Linked DNA regions of Parazoarcus communis. The protein of the gene in region 1 interacts with the protein of each later gene in a pairwise test. Links are inferred from orthologs where the notes say so. Each region holds a gene or a part of one and is shown on either strand. Other genes may lie near its edges.

The links.
Region 2: the proteins of glp (region 1) and mobA interact in binary tests that used the Escherichia coli proteins (3 or more experiments, as listed by UniProt). The link is inferred for Parazoarcus communis from one-to-one orthologs.

What each region holds. Positions count from the first base shown.
Region 1 is NZ_CP022188.1:2,733,530-2,740,762, forward strand. Bases 2,159-5,002 are described here. They hold glp (gephyrin-like molybdotransferase Glp), read right to left. Parts: upstream 4,284-5,002; coding sequence 3,033-4,283; downstream 2,159-3,032. Other genes in these bases: phoU (phosphate signaling complex protein PhoU), read right to left, coding at 2,159-2,280; rpiA (ribose-5-phosphate isomerase RpiA), read right to left, coding at 2,341-3,003; CEW87_RS12485 (ferritin-like domain-containing protein), read left to right, coding at 4,417-5,002. Outside these bases: CEW87_RS12460 (sensor domain-containing diguanylate cyclase), read left to right, coding at 1-1,089; CEW87_RS12465 (oxidative damage protection protein), read left to right, coding at 1,209-1,481; more of phoU, read right to left, coding at 1,579-2,158; more of CEW87_RS12485, read left to right, coding at 5,003-5,223; CEW87_RS12490 (c-type cytochrome), read right to left, coding at 5,329-5,955; yihA (ribosome biogenesis GTP-binding protein YihA/YsxC), read left to right, coding at 6,076-6,738; hemB (porphobilinogen synthase), read left to right, coding at 6,933-7,233. UniProt on the Escherichia coli protein: Catalyzes the insertion of molybdate into adenylated molybdopterin with the concomitant release of AMP.
Region 2 is NZ_CP022188.1:1,017,473-1,024,856, reverse strand. Bases 1,376-4,370 are described here. They hold mobA (molybdenum cofactor guanylyltransferase MobA), read right to left. Parts: upstream 3,179-4,370; coding sequence 2,573-3,178; downstream 1,376-2,572. Other genes in these bases: CEW87_RS04760 (Rossmann-like and DUF2520 domain-containing protein), read right to left, coding at 4,043-4,370; CEW87_RS04765 (formate dehydrogenase accessory sulfurtransferase FdhD), read right to left, coding at 3,175-4,005; CEW87_RS04775 (helix-turn-helix transcriptional regulator), read right to left, coding at 1,654-2,580; mobB (molybdopterin-guanine dinucleotide biosynthesis protein B), read left to right, coding at 1,376-1,688. In the rest of the region: CEW87_RS04785 (sensor histidine kinase), read left to right, coding at 1-1,156; more of mobB, read left to right, coding at 1,170-1,375; more of CEW87_RS04760, read right to left, coding at 4,371-4,954; CEW87_RS04755 (DUF3305 domain-containing protein), read left to right, coding at 5,087-5,578; CEW87_RS04750 (DUF3306 domain-containing protein), read left to right, coding at 5,575-6,201; CEW87_RS04745 (4Fe-4S binding protein), read left to right, coding at 6,471-7,384. UniProt on the Escherichia coli protein: Transfers a GMP moiety from GTP to Mo-molybdopterin (Mo-MPT) cofactor (Moco or molybdenum cofactor) to form Mo-molybdopterin guanine dinucleotide (Mo-MGD) cofactor.

The DNA.
Region 1 (7,233 bases):
CAGCGCGACGACGGCAGGTTCAACTGGGCGGCTTGCCACTGGCGCGCCCTGCGCGACGAGCAGGGAGGCATCGAGGGTGTCCGGCTGTCGGCAGAAGACATTCAGGCGCGCAAGGAAACCGAGTACACGCTGCTCGAAACCGTGGCCGAACTGCGACGGGCACAGGCCTTGCGCGAACACTATCTCACGCGCAGCAACGATGAGCGGCATCGTCTTTCAGCCCTGCTCAACGTAATCCGGCTCGGAATCCTGTTCATTGATCGGGACCACCGGGTGCTCTATTTCAACAGCGCGATGCTCAAGCTGTGGGGCTACCCGCCGGACGAGAATCTGATTGGGGTGAGGGATGTGGTGCTGCAAAGCACGATTGCGCCCTTGCTGGTGGATCCGTCCGCGTATTTCGCGCATATCGCGACCGTCGTTCGCTCGCCACAAGTGAGCGAGTCGCATGAGTTCAAGTTCAAGGATGGCCGCGTCGTCACCGACATCTCTGCGGTCGTTGAAGGCGGGCTCGATGGTCGTGGTATCGGGCGCGTGTGGATTTACGAGGACGTCACCGAGCGGCGCCAGGTGGCGGAACAGCTGGTGGCGCTCGCGGAGCGTGACCCGCTGACCAATCTGTTCAACCGGCGACGCTTCCATGAAGAACTCGATCGCCTGCTGGCAGATGCGGAGCGCCGGGGGACCGGTGTCGGCTTGCTGTCCTTCGATCTCGACGGATTCAAGCCGATCAACGATCAGTACGGACATCCTGCAGGCGACGAGGTGCTCGTCGGGCTGGCCGATGGGCTGCGCCGTATCGTGAGGCGTAACGAGATGTTCTTCCGTCTTGGCGGCGACGAGTTTGCCGTGCTGGTGCCCGACGCTGACACGGAGGCGCTGTCGGAGCTTGCAAGCCGGCTGCTCGAAGGCGTTGCGTCCTTGCGTTTCAATTTCGCCGGGCACGAGGCAGGTGTTACCGCCAGCATTGGAGCAGCCTGTTATCCGGAACACGGAAAGGATGTCGAGACCCTGATGGCTGCGGCCGACCGGGCCATGTACCGCTCCAAGGACGCCGGGCGCAATTGCTGGCGTCTGGCCGGGCAGTGAGCACGGACCTTGCCGGCTTCACTCATGCGCTGTGCTCAGTGCAATTGCCCGTGTCCGGCAGGCTGATAGAATGGACACCTGAGTGTTCGACTAACCCCAATTGCAAAGAGGAATGAATAATGGCCCGTATGGTCAATTGCGTGAAGCTGGGTCGGGAGGCTGAAGGTCTTGACCTGCCGCCGGTTCCGGGCGAACTGGGCAAGCGTATTTACGCCAGCGTTTCCAAGGAAGCCTGGCAGCAGTGGGTCAAGTACCAGACCATGCTGATCAACGAGAACCGCCTCAATCTGATGGACGCGCGCGCGCGCAAGTATCTCGCCGAGCAGATGGAGAAGCACTTCTTTGAAGGTGGTGCAGACCAGATCGGTGGATACGTACCGCCGGCAGCCTGAGCCAGGATTCTTCCGGCCGGCGTCGTGGCCGGCTGGTGCCGAAATGAAAAAGGGATGGTCAGTGACCATCCCTTTTTTTGCGAGCTGAAGGCCGGAATCAGGTCTTCGAGTTGCCTGCTTCGGCTGCCACGGACTTGGCATAGCGTACATCACGCCCCTGAACGAGGAACACGACGTATTCGGCGACGTTCTTGGCATGATCGCCGATGCGCTCGATGGCCTTGGCGATGAAGAGCACTTCGAGACTGCTGGAGATCGTGCGTGGATCCTCCATCATGAAGGTGATCAGCTGACGCATGGTGCCCTTGAAGTTGGCATCCACGTCCTCATCCTGCTTGGTGATCGCCGTCCAGTTCGTAATATCGGCACGGGCAAAGCTGTCGAGCGCGCTGCGCAGCATGTCGAGCACCAGACCGGTGGCGTGACTCAGGTCGATGCGCATCGAGAACGTATGATCGCCGGAGTGCAGGCGCTTTCCAGCCTTGGCGATCTTCTTGGCCTCGTCGCCGATGCGTTCGAGATCGGCGATGGCCTTGATCACGGTCATCACCAGACGCAGGTCAACCGCTGCCGGCTGGCGCTTGGCGATGATCTGGTTGCACTCCTCGTCGATCTCGACTTCGAGCAGGTTGATCCGGTGGTCGCCCTCGATGACGCGTTCGAGCAGCGCGGTATTTCCGGTTTTCAGGCCCTCGAGCGCATTCGCGACCTGGGTTTCGACCAGGCCGCCCATCTGCAGTACGCCGGTACGGATCTTTTCCAGTTCGGTGTCGAACTGCTTGTGGGTGTGTTCGGTCATTTTAGGCATGGCTTAATCCAGGAAGGCGACAGGCTAGCAGGTCAAAATGAAAGTTTTGTTTCAGTCACGAAGCTGACGCTCTACGCCGTCGGCACCTGCAAGCAAAAGCACGTCGGCGCCACGGCGGGCGAACAGTCCATTGGTGACGACGCCGACGATCTGATTAAGGGTGGTTTCCATGGCCACCGGATCCGCGATCGACAGTCCGTGCACGTCGAGGATCAGGTTGCCGTTGTCGGTGACGAAGCCTTCGCGCAGACGCGGTGAGCCGCCAAGGCGGACGAGTTCGCGCGATACCTGGGCTGCAGCCATCGGGATCACCTCGACCGGCAGCGGGAACTTGCCGAGCGTCGCGACCTTCTTGCTCGCGTCGCAAATGCACACGAAGCGACGGGCCACAGCGGCGACGATCTTTTCGCGCGTCAGTGCGCCACCGCCACCCTTGATCATGCAGAACTGGCCGTCGATTTCATCTGCGCCATCGACATAGACCGGGATCTCTTCGATTTCATCGAGGCTGAAAAGCTTGATGCCGTGGGCGGCGAGGCGCTTCGAGCTTGCTTCCGAACTGGAGATGGCGCCACGGATGCGGTCGCGCATGCCGGCGAGTCCGTCGATGAAGTGGTTGACCGTAGAGCCGGTGCCGACGCCGACGATGCTGCCATCCTCGACTTCCTTGAGCGCTGCGAGGGCAGCGGCTTTCTTGAGTGCGTCCTGATTCATGAAAAATCCGTATGTTGGGTTTGTGTGTGTCAGACGAGGCCGTCGAAGGGCTGGACCCGCACCCGGTCACCGGGCGTTACGCCCGCACAGTCTTCGGGCAGCACGATGAAGCAGTCTGCTTCGGACATCGAGCGCAGGATGCCTGAGCCTTGAGCGCCTGCCTGTGCGACGCTGATCTGGGCATTCGAGCGCGACAGTCGTCCGCGGATGTACTCGCAGCGTCCGGGTTGCTTGCGGATGGCGTCGGTGCAGATTGCTTCGAACAGGCCGGCCGGCGGCAGCGGATTGACCCCCATCAGCTTGAGCAGGGCGTCCTGCACGAACTGATAGAAGGTGACAAGCACTGCAACCGGATTGCCCGGCAGGCCGAACAGCATCGCATTGCCGATGCGCCCGAAGGCCATCGGACGACCGGGCTTGATGGCGAGTTTCCAGAATGAAACCTCGCCCATTCGCGTCATCATGTTACGGATGAAGTCCGCTTCGCCAACCGATACGCCGCCACTGGTGATGATGACGTCGGCGGCCTGTGAGGCTTCGCTGAATGCGGCCTCGAGCGCGGCGGGATTGTCCGCGATCACGCCCATGTCGATCAGATCGCAACCGAGGCGGGTGAGGGCGCCGAACAGGGTGTAGCGATTGCTGTCGTACACTTCGCCCGGTGCCAGCGGACGGCCGATGGATGCGATCTCGTCCCCGGTGGAAAAGAACGCGACCCGCAATCGGCGGCAGACGGTGATCTCGGCGATGCCCAGCGATGCAATCAGACCAAGCTCGGCCGGTCCGCAGCGCCTCCCGGCGCTCAGGGCTGCACTGCCCAGGGCGAGATCTTCGCCGGCACGGCGCAGGTTCTGTCCGCGACGCTGGCCTGCCGGAATGAATACCTGGTTGTCTTCGCGGCGCGTGACTTCCTGCACTACGATGGTGTCGGCGCCTTCGGGAATGGCCGCGCCGGTCATGATCCTGATCGCCTGGCCGGCGCCGACGATGCCTGAAAAGGGACGCCCGGCGTAGGCCGTGCCAACCACGGTCAGGGCTGTATCACCGGCGGCTGCAAGGTCGGTCGCCCGCACCGCATAGCCGTCCATGGCGGAGTTGTCGTGCGCGGGGACGTTGCACGGGGCAATGACATCGAGGGCGAGCACACGCCCAAGCGCTGCGCGCACGGCAACACGCTCCCAGCCAACGATTGTGCTGACCGCGTCGAGGATGGTTGCTCTTGCTTCGTCGGCGCCCAGGAAGTTGCGGGGCGTCGTTTCGGGGGTGGGTGGCTGAGTCATCTGCTGGATCCGGAAGTGCGGTGACGAATGATGTCGCGGACGTCCATTTTTACCACAATGCAGACACAACTGGCGTATTACGCAATGTTGGCTTGCCAACCTGTCGCGCATGTCTGCCGTTAAAATTTGCAGCATGACCCAGAATCTTCACGAAGCCGCCCTGGCGGCCATGATGCTCGACGATCCCGACGCCAAGTGTGTGGCCACGATGCAATTGCGTTCGGATTGGTGCGCTGGCGCCCTTGACCTTGTGCCGGGTGCGGACGACCCGCACGCAGTGTTGGTGCCCGGGCGCCCGCAACGTCCGCAGCTTGTTCCGCCGCACCTGCTCTCGAGCCGCCGGGTGGGCACGCGCGAAGGGCATGCGGCGATGTTGCACGCGATTGCGCACATTGAATTCAATGCCATCAATCTCGCGCTCGATTGCGTGCATCGTTTTCGCAGCATGCCGCGCAGCTTCCACGATGATTGGGTGAAGGTGGCGGCAGAGGAGGCCTATCACTTCGGCCTGGTGCAGGCACGGCTGACCGCCCTGGGACATCGCTACGGGGATTTTCCCGCGCACAACGGGCTGTGGGAGATGGCCTGTCGCACCGCGGACGATGTGCTGTCCCGCATGGCTCTGGTGCCCCGGGTGCTCGAAGCGCGCGGGCTCGATGCCACCCCGCCGATTGCGGACAAGTTGCGCAGTATCGGTGACCGGGAGAGTGTTGCGGTGCTCGACATCATCCTGCGTGACGAAGTGGGGCATGTGGCGATTGGCGACTGCTGGTTCCGCAAGTGCTGTGAGGACAGGGGGCTGGATGCCGAGGCCTGCTATCTTGATCTGATCGCCCGCTTCGATGCTCCGTGGCCGCAACCGCCCTTGCACCGGGAGGCGAGATTGGCGGCTGGTTTCAGCGCCTCTGAACTGGATCGCCTGGCGCGAGGTCGGCACTGAATGCGGAAATACCTGCGGGCACGGGGTGCGGGCAGGTGGGCGGGATGAAAGGGCAGATACAAAAAAGGGTGGCCAAGCCACCCTTTCTCTTGATGCGAGCTGCGCTTAGCGCAGGCCGGCAGCGTAGTCGGCCACGGCCTTCATTTCCTTGTCCGTCATCTTCAGTGCGATCGTGCGCATCATCGAGTTGGGGTCGTTGACACGGACGCCTTCACGGAAGGCCTTCAGCTGGGCTTCGGTGTAGTCGGCGAACTGACCCGCGAGCGCAGGGTACTGGGCAGGCATGCCGGCACCGGCAGGGCCGTGACAGGCTGCACAGGCGGGAACGCCCTTGGAGGCGATGCCTGCGCGCCAGATCTGCTGACCGGCATTGAGGGTGTCAAGGTTCTTGGCGGCTTCGGGCTTGAGTGTCTGCGAAGAGAAGTACTCCGCCAGTGCCTTCATGTCGGCCACTTCGAGACCGGCGACCATGGCGCCCATCACTGCGTTTTCACGCGCAGGCGGCTTGCCGTCCCAGCTCTTGAATCCTTGCAGTTGCTTGAACAGGTACTCGGAGTGCTGGCCAGCGAGCTTCGGGTTTGCCGGAAGCTGGCTGTTGCCGTCCGCCATGTGACAGCCTGCACAGATCGTTTCTGCGGTCTGTTTTGCCTTGGCCAGGTCGGGTGCCTGATCCTGAGCTTGGAGGCTGCCTGCGACCAGCAGCAGCGAGAGCAGCAGGGAACGCTTGATCATGATGTCCTCGGAAAGCCGTGAGTGAATGCCCTAAAACGCGGTATTCTATATCACGAAACCCTCGTTGCGCGACGCGAAGAGGGTTTTTACCCAGCCCAACGGCCTTTGAGCCCTTCTTCGATGCCCATCTTCCGCAACGCACAATTCGAAATTTCGATCGCCAAGCCCTCGGGGCTTCCCCCGCCCAACGGATCGGAGATCGCTTTTGCCGGCCGCTCCAACGCTGGAAAATCGAGTGCGATCAACACGCTCGCGGGTCATGTTCGTCTGGCTTACGTCTCCAAGACGCCCGGGCGGACGCAGCTGCTTAACTTTTTCCGTCTCAATTGCGGCGCCTGTCTGGTCGACCTGCCGGGCTATGGCTATGCCGCAGTACCCGAGAAGATCCGCCGCGAATGGGGCGGGTTGATCGAGACGTATCTGAAGGAGCGCGAGAACCTGATCGGACTGGTGCTGATGATGGATTCGCGCCGTCCGATGACTGAGCTCGACCGCCAGATGATCGGCTGGTTCGCGCCGTCAGGCAGGCCAATCCATGTGCTGCTGACCAAGAGCGACAAGCTTTCGCGTGGCCCGGCCAATGCGACCCTGCTCGCGGTGCGCAAGGACCTCGCTGCCTATGGCCCGCAAGTTACCGCACAGCTGTTCTCCAGCCTGAAGAAAACCGGCGTCGAGGAGTGCGAGCGCATCGTTACCGGCTGGCTGGGGATGAACGAACTGGCGCCGGATGCTGCCGAGCCTGCAGGCGATGTCGCGGGTACAAAAACAAAAACCCCCGGCTAAGGGGGAGGCCGGGGGTGAAAAGCCTCGATAGGGTCGAGGCCCCGCTCAGGGAGGTGAAGCGGGAGATGGTTCATCACCATCTGCGGTGTGAGATAGCCCCCAATGCGTGAAGTTCCCCGCCGAAAACGTTACCGTATGTGTTTAGTCCGATCGATTGCGTCGATCGCTTTTTCATGACTTCTGACGGACTCGATATGCAAGCCAATCCGAACTTTCCATCCACCCGCATGCGGCGTATGCGCCGTGACGACTTCTCGCGCCGGCTGATGCGCGAGAATGTGCTGACGGCGAACGACCTCATTTATCCCGTATTTGTCCTCGAGGGCGAAGCCACGGTCGAGCCGGTATCGTCCATGCCCGGCGTGTCGCGGGTGTCGCTCGACGGTCTGCTGCGACTGGCCGAAGAGGCACAGAACCTGGGCGTGCCGGCGCTGGCACTGTTCCCGGTGGTTGGCGCCGACAAGAAGAGCGAGGGCGCCGAAGAAGCCTGGAACC
Region 2 (7,384 bases), 1.7 Mb from region 1 along the record:
GATCGTCGATAGCCAGGGGACGCGAGTCGGCATGCTTTACGTCGGCTTTCTCGAGGCGCCTTTCAGTGCGGCGAAGACGGTTGCCCTGCTGGTGATCTTCTGTCTCTTCCTCGCCATCAGCATCATCGGTGCGGTGTGGTCGCTGCATTGGGCTCGCAGCATTTTTCGGCCGATCGAGCGCATGCACGGCGCAATTCGCAGTATCGGCCGGGGTGACAATTCGGCGCGGGTCGGCCCGGTCGACAGTCGCGACGAGCTCGGTCTGCTGGCACGCGAGTTCGATCGCCTGCTCGATGTGCTCGCGCTCAAGCGTGACCAGCTTGAGCAGCTTGCCGCTTCGCTCGACCGCAAGGTGGAGGCGCGCACCCGCGACCTTGAAACGGCCAACACCGAGTTGCGCGCTGCCCAGCGCCAGTTGCTGATGAGCGAGAAGCTCGCCGCGATTGGCGAGCTGACCGCAGGCGTGGCGCACGAGATCAGCAATCCGACGGCGGTCATCCAGGGCAACCTCGATCTCTTGCGCGAAGAGCTCGGGCCGCAGGCTGCGCCGGTGATGAGCGAGATCCGCCTGATCGACGAGCAGGTCAACCGCATCCGGTTGATCGTGACCAAGCTGCTGCAGTTTGCCCGCCCCGGGGAGTTCGCGGGCTATGTCGAAACGGTCGACCCGGCCACGGTGATTGCCGATTGCCTGGTGCTCACCCGGCAGCATCTGACCAGCCGCGGGGTGAAAGTGGTGCAGCACCTGCAGACCACGCGGCGGGTGGAGATCAACACTCAGGAACTGCAGCAGGTCCTGATCAATCTGATCGTCAACGCGGTGCAGGCGATGCCCGATGGCGGCACGCTGACCCTGAGTTCGACGCCGTGGGATGAACATGACATGCCCTGCGGGGTGTGCATCACGGTGAGCGACACCGGTCAGGGTATCCGCGAGGACGATCTCGCGCGTATATTCGACCCCTTTTTCACCACCAAGAAGACGCAGGGCACCGGGCTTGGGCTGTCGATCAGCTATTCATTGATCGAACGCTACGGTGGCCGCATCACGGTGGATAGCATCTATGGCAAGGGGGCGGCCTTCACCCTGTGGATTCGCGCCGAGCCGATGTATCGCAACGAACACGCAGAAGCGGCCCGCAACAGCGGTGGCTGACAGGAAAGAGACGATGAAAGTGATCGGATTCGCCGGCTGGTCCGGCAGTGGCAAGACGACGCTGGTCGAGCAGGTGATCGGCATCCTGTCGCAGCGCGGTCTCGCGGTGTCATTGGTCAAGCACGCCCACCACACCTTCGATATCGACCACCAGGGCAAGGATTCCTGGCGTCACCGCCACGCTGGTTGCCGCGAGGTGCTGATCAGCTCCGGTCTGCGCTGGTCGCTGATGCACGAGCTACGCGGCGAGGACGAGATGTCGCTGGACGATCTGCTCGGAAAGCTGTCGCACTGTGATCTGGTGCTGGTCGAGGGCTTCAAGCGCGCGGCGATCCCGAAGATCGAGGTGCATCGTGACGCGGTCCCCGAGCCGCTGCTGTTTCCGGACGACCCCAACATCGTTGCGGTGGCAACTGACGTGGCGGTGAGCACGACCTTGCCTTGTCTCGACATCAACGATCCGCAGGCGGTGGCCGACTTCGTCGTAGACTTCGCTTTTAATCGCTGCCCAGCACCTGCCCCAGCGGGCTGAGGTCGTAGCCGCCCAGGCGCGTGGCCAGGCGCTGCATGTCGGCGCTGCCGTAGCACTGCAGCAGTTGCTGGAACAGTTTGCGAAACACGATTTCGCGTGGCAATGCGAGGTCGAAGGCTTCCCAGCCGAGGCTGATGAAGCCGAGACCGAACTCGGCCGCGGCGGCGCGGGTGCCGGGGGCGCAGTCGGCCTCTTCGCGTGCCAGCAGGCCGGCGGCCTCGCGTTCGGTGCGGGCTTCGGCGACCACGCTGCAGTCATCGGGTCGAAAGCCGCGGCTGGCCAGTGCCGATTCAAGAAAGTGACGTGAGCCGGCGCCGGGCTGGCGCATCGCCCAGCGGTAGTCGAAGGCGGCGAGCGTCTCAATGCCGTCGATGCTGAGCTCGCGGCGCAGCATCACGCCCTGCTCGCGGTGCGCCAGACGCACCAGAGTCCATTGCGGGTGCTGACTGAAGCGGCGCAGCAGCATGCTGTGCTGGGCTGCGCTGGTATCGACGCCGCCCCAGTGCAGGGCGCAGATGTTGGCACGGCGCCGGGCCAGCAGCTCCAGTCCCGGCAGGGTGCCGGTGGGGCTGTAGGCCACATAGGCTTCGCCGCCGAGTTGCGGGACCAGCGAGGTGACGACGGCCGCGAGCAGCGGGTCGTCGCTGCCGGTGATCAGCAGGCGATCGGTGAGCACACCGCCGTGCGCCTGTTCGCGCAGCCACTCCTCCAGCAAGGGGCGCGGGAAAAGCCATTTCCCGCCGACGCGCACCGCGGGAATCTCGCGTGCATTGGCGAGCTCGTAGAGCTTCTTCTCGTTCAGGTGCAGGTAGGCCGCGGCCTGACGCGCGGTCAGGTTGGGGCTGTCTGCTGCAGCATCGCCGGCCGGGCGGGGCAGGTCGCGATCAGTCACGGCCACCGGACAGGGTGCCGCTTGCGGCTGCGCTGAGTTCATCGCGGGTATTGATGTTGCGAAACGCTGCTTCCTCGTCGTCGAAGGGGACTTCGACGATGTTGAGACTGCCGTACCAGCGGTCGATCTTGCGCCCGCCCCCGGCAAGGAAGGCGTGCAGGTGATCGGCCAGCGTGCGCCGGCACAGGGCGAACACCGGATGCGCCTGGTCGAAGGTCTTGGCGACAGCGAGGTCGGCTGCCTTGGCGTGCAGCGCGGTCGCGAGCCGGGCAACGAGATCGGCGGGCAGAAAGGGCGAGTCGCAGGGGGCGGTGACCACCAGCGGATGGCTGGCGCGCACCAGCGCCGCATGCAGACCGGCGAGCGGGCCGGCAAAGTCGGGGATGTCGTCGCCGAACACGGGGTGGCCGAAGGCCGCGTAAGCCTCGGTGTTCTGGTTGGCGTTGATCATCAGCTCATCGACCTGAGGGGCGAGCCGTGCCAGCACATGGGCAGCCATCGGTTTGCCGTCGAGTTCGACCAGGCCCTTGTCCACGCCACCCATGCGACGGCCCATGCCGCCGGCAAGAACGACGCCGGTGATTTTCTCGGCGCTCATCGCTTGAAGTACTCCTCGCCGCTGAACAGCAGATAGTGTTTGCCCTGGGCGCGACCGATCATGGTCAGGCCGAGTTTCTGCGCGATGTCCCAGCCCATCTTCGTGAGACCGGAGCGTGAAACCAGGAAGGGGATGCCCATCTGTGCCGTCTTGATCACCATCTCTGAGGTGAGGCGGCCGGTGGTGTAGAAGATCTTGTCGCTGCCGTCGAGCCCGTCCAGCCACATGTGGCCGGCGATCGCGTCCACCGCGTTGTGGCGGCCGACGTCTTCGACAAACATCAGCACTTCGCTGCCTTCGGGCGTGGCGTGTGCGAGGGCACAGCCGTGTACGGCGCCGGCCTGTTTGTAGATGGACTCGTGATGCCGCACGGCGTCCATCAGTGCATAGAGCGTGGCCTGCGACAGGCTGCGCTGGGCAGGCAGCCGGATGCTGTCGATCTCGTCCATCAGCCCGCCGAAGACCGTGCCCTGGCCGCAGCCGGTGGTGACCGTGCGGGTGCCGAGGCGTTCGTCAGCGTCCTGCAGTCCGTTGCGGGTGGTGATGGAGACGGCTTCGACGTCCCAGTCCACTTGTACCGAGGCGATCTCGTCCAGGCTCTTGACCAGGCGCTGGTTGCGCAGCCAACCGATGGCCAGCGCTTCGGGGGCGGCGCCCAGGGTCATCAGGGTGACGATCTCGCGCTTGTCGACGTAGAGCGTGAGCGGGTGCTCGCCGGCAATCGCGGTGGGCACCTGTTCGCCGTGCTCGTTGACGGCGGGAATAGTGACGGTGAGCGGTCGGCTGGCGCTGCTGAGCACAGGGCGTCGGGCGGTCGGGAGATTCATGCGGGCCTTGCCATGGGGTGGAGCGGGGATTGTAGCCTCATCGTTCAAAGGGGTCAGAGTCGTTTGATCGGCGTTCAAACGACTCTGACCCCTTTGAACTGCCTGAGATGTCGGCGCGGGTGAGGCCGTTTTCGGGTGGGGCGAGACCGAGCGCCACCAGCGACAGCACCCGGTAGGCTTCGCCAAGGTCGGGGTCCAGGTCTGTGGTCGCGTCGATCTCGTCGCGGATGGTCTGTTTGTCGCCGCGTGCCACCGGCCCGGTCAGTGCGGCACGGGTGCCGTTGCGGTCGACGTTGGTCAGCGTGCCGGCGACCAGTGGTTGCAGTGCGGACCATGCGGTGTCGCGGTTCACGCCGGCGCCTTCCATGCAGCGCAGTGCGGCCTCCATCAGCGCGACGAGGTGGTTGCAGGCCAGTACTGCGGCGGCGTGGTAGCGCAGCTTGTGTTCGGACGCCACTGCAAAACGGCGTGCGCCGATGGCGTCGAACAGGGGGGCGAGGCGCTGCAAGGCTTCGGGCTCGCCCTCGCAGGCGCAGAATGTGCCGTCGAAGCTTGTGATTGCGGTATCCGGGCTGGCGAAGGACTTGAGTGGGTGGATGCTCGCAGTGTGGGCGCCGCTTGTCTGCAGAGGGGCGAGTACGGCTGAGGCGAGCGCGCCACTGCAGTGAAATGCGATGTCGCCCGGGCGCAGTGCAGCGTCTGCTGCGAGACGAGTAGCGATGCCGGCGATGGCGTCGTCCGGTGTCGCGATCAGCCACAGTTCGGCGGCTGGCAGCGGGCCCTCGACGATGGGCGTGCCTCCGCCGATGAATTGGCATGCGCTACTGCAGCGTCCGGCATCGCGGCCGGCGACGGCGCCAATCCGCACCAGGCCCTTGTCCTGCCACAGACGGGCGAGGGTGCGCCCGAGGCGGCCGGGACCAATCAGGTTGAGCGTTGGAATGAGCATGGATCGATTGTATGTGAGGGCGGTCCACAATGCAGGGCAGTGGCGGCGGTGCGGAGTCTGCGCCGCGATGCGCGCGGCCGCTGGCTGACGTATTCTGTAAACGAGATTCGTACCCATCCAAGGAATGCCCGCATGCACCACTTTCCCGTAGCCGTGATCATGGAGCGTCGACGCTTGCAGAATCGCTGGGTCGATGAGGCCTGGGAGGCTGTGGGGGTGGTGCCGGCGTTCGATGCCGAGGCGCAGTCCGAGCCGGGCGCGCCGAGGCCGGCGCCGCGCCAGATCCTGAACGAAGACGATCGCGATCAGTGGCTGTTTGACGGCTTCCGGCTGGAGCTTTTTCGCGACGAGGTCGACAACTACTTTCTCAACATGAGTTCGCCGATTCCCAAGGTCTTCGTGATGTGGCGCAAGGAGGGCGAGATTGCAGCGCCCGAGGTCACTTCCGTAAGTTATGGAGAGGCGGCGCGCTGGCTGGATTCCGGCGAGCAGGTGGATGGCATTCCGATGTCGCGCGAGGTGGCTGACTGGGTGGGCGACTTCGTCAACACGCATTACAAGCCGGCGCCGCGCAGGAAGGTGCGGCGCAATGATCCGCTGGCGCAGGACAGGGGGCGGGCATGAGCACACCGGGACGGTTCCTGTCGCGCTGGTCACGCCTGAAGCTGGCGCCGGTGGCGGAGACCAGGGCCGAGGCGGAACAGCAGGCCCCCGCGGCAACTGTTCCGCCCGCGGCCGCTGCGGCTGTCGAGGGTGGGTCGCCGGCAGGCGTCGATCAGGTGGCGGAGCCGGCTGCGTTGCCGGATATCGCCTCGCTTGCACTCGACTCCGATTTCACCGCCTTCCTCAAGGATGAGGTGAGCGAGGGGCTGCGTCGGCAGGCGCTGAAGAAGCTGTTCAATGACCCGCACTTCAATGTGATGGACGGGCTGGACATCTACATCGACGACTACTCCGTGTCGACGCCGATTCCGCCGGAACTGCTGGCCAAGCTGCGCTCGGCGGCCGAGTGGCTGGCCGACCGCGATGAGAAGGAGGACGCCGCTGCCGAGTCGACGTCGCAGCAGGTGGCGCAGACCCCGGACGAGGCGTCAGCGGGCGACGCCTTGCTGCCGGAAGCGGGCGCGGCCGAGCCTGCGCCGAGCGCGCCGTCCCAGCCTTGCCCAGCGATAGCGGGGGGCGAAGCATCTCCTGCCGGGGGTGTCGAAGCCGCGCCCATGGAGCAATCTGCTTCTTCCGGTCGCTGAGGGGCCATCGCCGGTTTCCCGGTGCTGCCCTGCGTTTGCTGTCGATGATGCGGGGAAATGGCTGAATCATGCGGCATGAACTGCGCATTCCAATATTGCGTCGCAATAAATTGAGTTGATGCGACATATTGGCCTGGATGGGACATTTTGTCCTTGCAGTGCGTTGATTTCCGTTCTGCTCAGGTGTTCTGGTTTCTTTTTGCGCTTATGAGGTGGTTTGCATAGGCCCGGAGACTGCTTTAAGTCCACACCTCAAAGGATGTGGGCCAATGCGCAATAGCAGCAAACAGATCCGTCTTTGCGATTGCAATCGCAGCTTCGACCTCGACGCCGAGCGGCTGAGCGGACTTTCGTCCGGCGCCGGTGTCTCGGTTCATCACGAACTCTGCCGCCGCGAACTGCCGGTGCTGGAGGCCGACCTTGCCGCCGGGTGCGACGTGGCGGTTTCCTGTACGCAGGAGTCGGCCCTGTTCTCCGAACTCGCCGACTCGATCGATTCTGCCCGCCCGATCCGCTTTTTCAATCTGCGCGAGAACGCCGGCTGGTCGGATGAGCGCGCAGCGGTGACGCCGAAGATGGCAGCCCTGATCGCAGCGGCGACCACCCTGCCCGACGTCGAGCCGGTGACCGGCGTGCAGATGCATGCCGGACGCGCGCTGCTGATCGTCGGCGAAGCGGGCGCAGCACTGGGCTGGGCGGAGCGTCTGGCGTCCAGCTTCGATGTCTCGGTGCTGATGACCGAGCGCGCGGGCGAAGTCGAGCTGCCGGCCGAGAACACCTGTCAGGTGTGGTCAGGTCGTCCGCTGGCGCTCAAGGGCCACCTGGGCGCGTTCGAACTGAGCTGGGCGCAGCAGAACCCGATCGATCTCGATCTGTGCGTGCGCTGCAATGCCTGTATCAAGGCCTGTCCGGAAGGTGCGATCGGTTTCGATTTTCAGGTCGATGCGAACAAGTGCAAGAGTCATCGCGCCTGTGTCACTGCCTGTGGAGAGATTGGCGCGATTGATTTTTCCCGCAAGGATGTTGCACGCAGCGAGCAGTTCGATCTGGTGCTCGATCTGCAGGCCGAGCCTCTGCTCAAGCGCGTCGAGCTGCCCGACGGCTATGCCGCGCCCGGTCGCGATCCTTTCGATCAGGCGCTGGCGGTTCAGGCCCTCGGCGAATGCGTCGGCGAGTTCGAAAA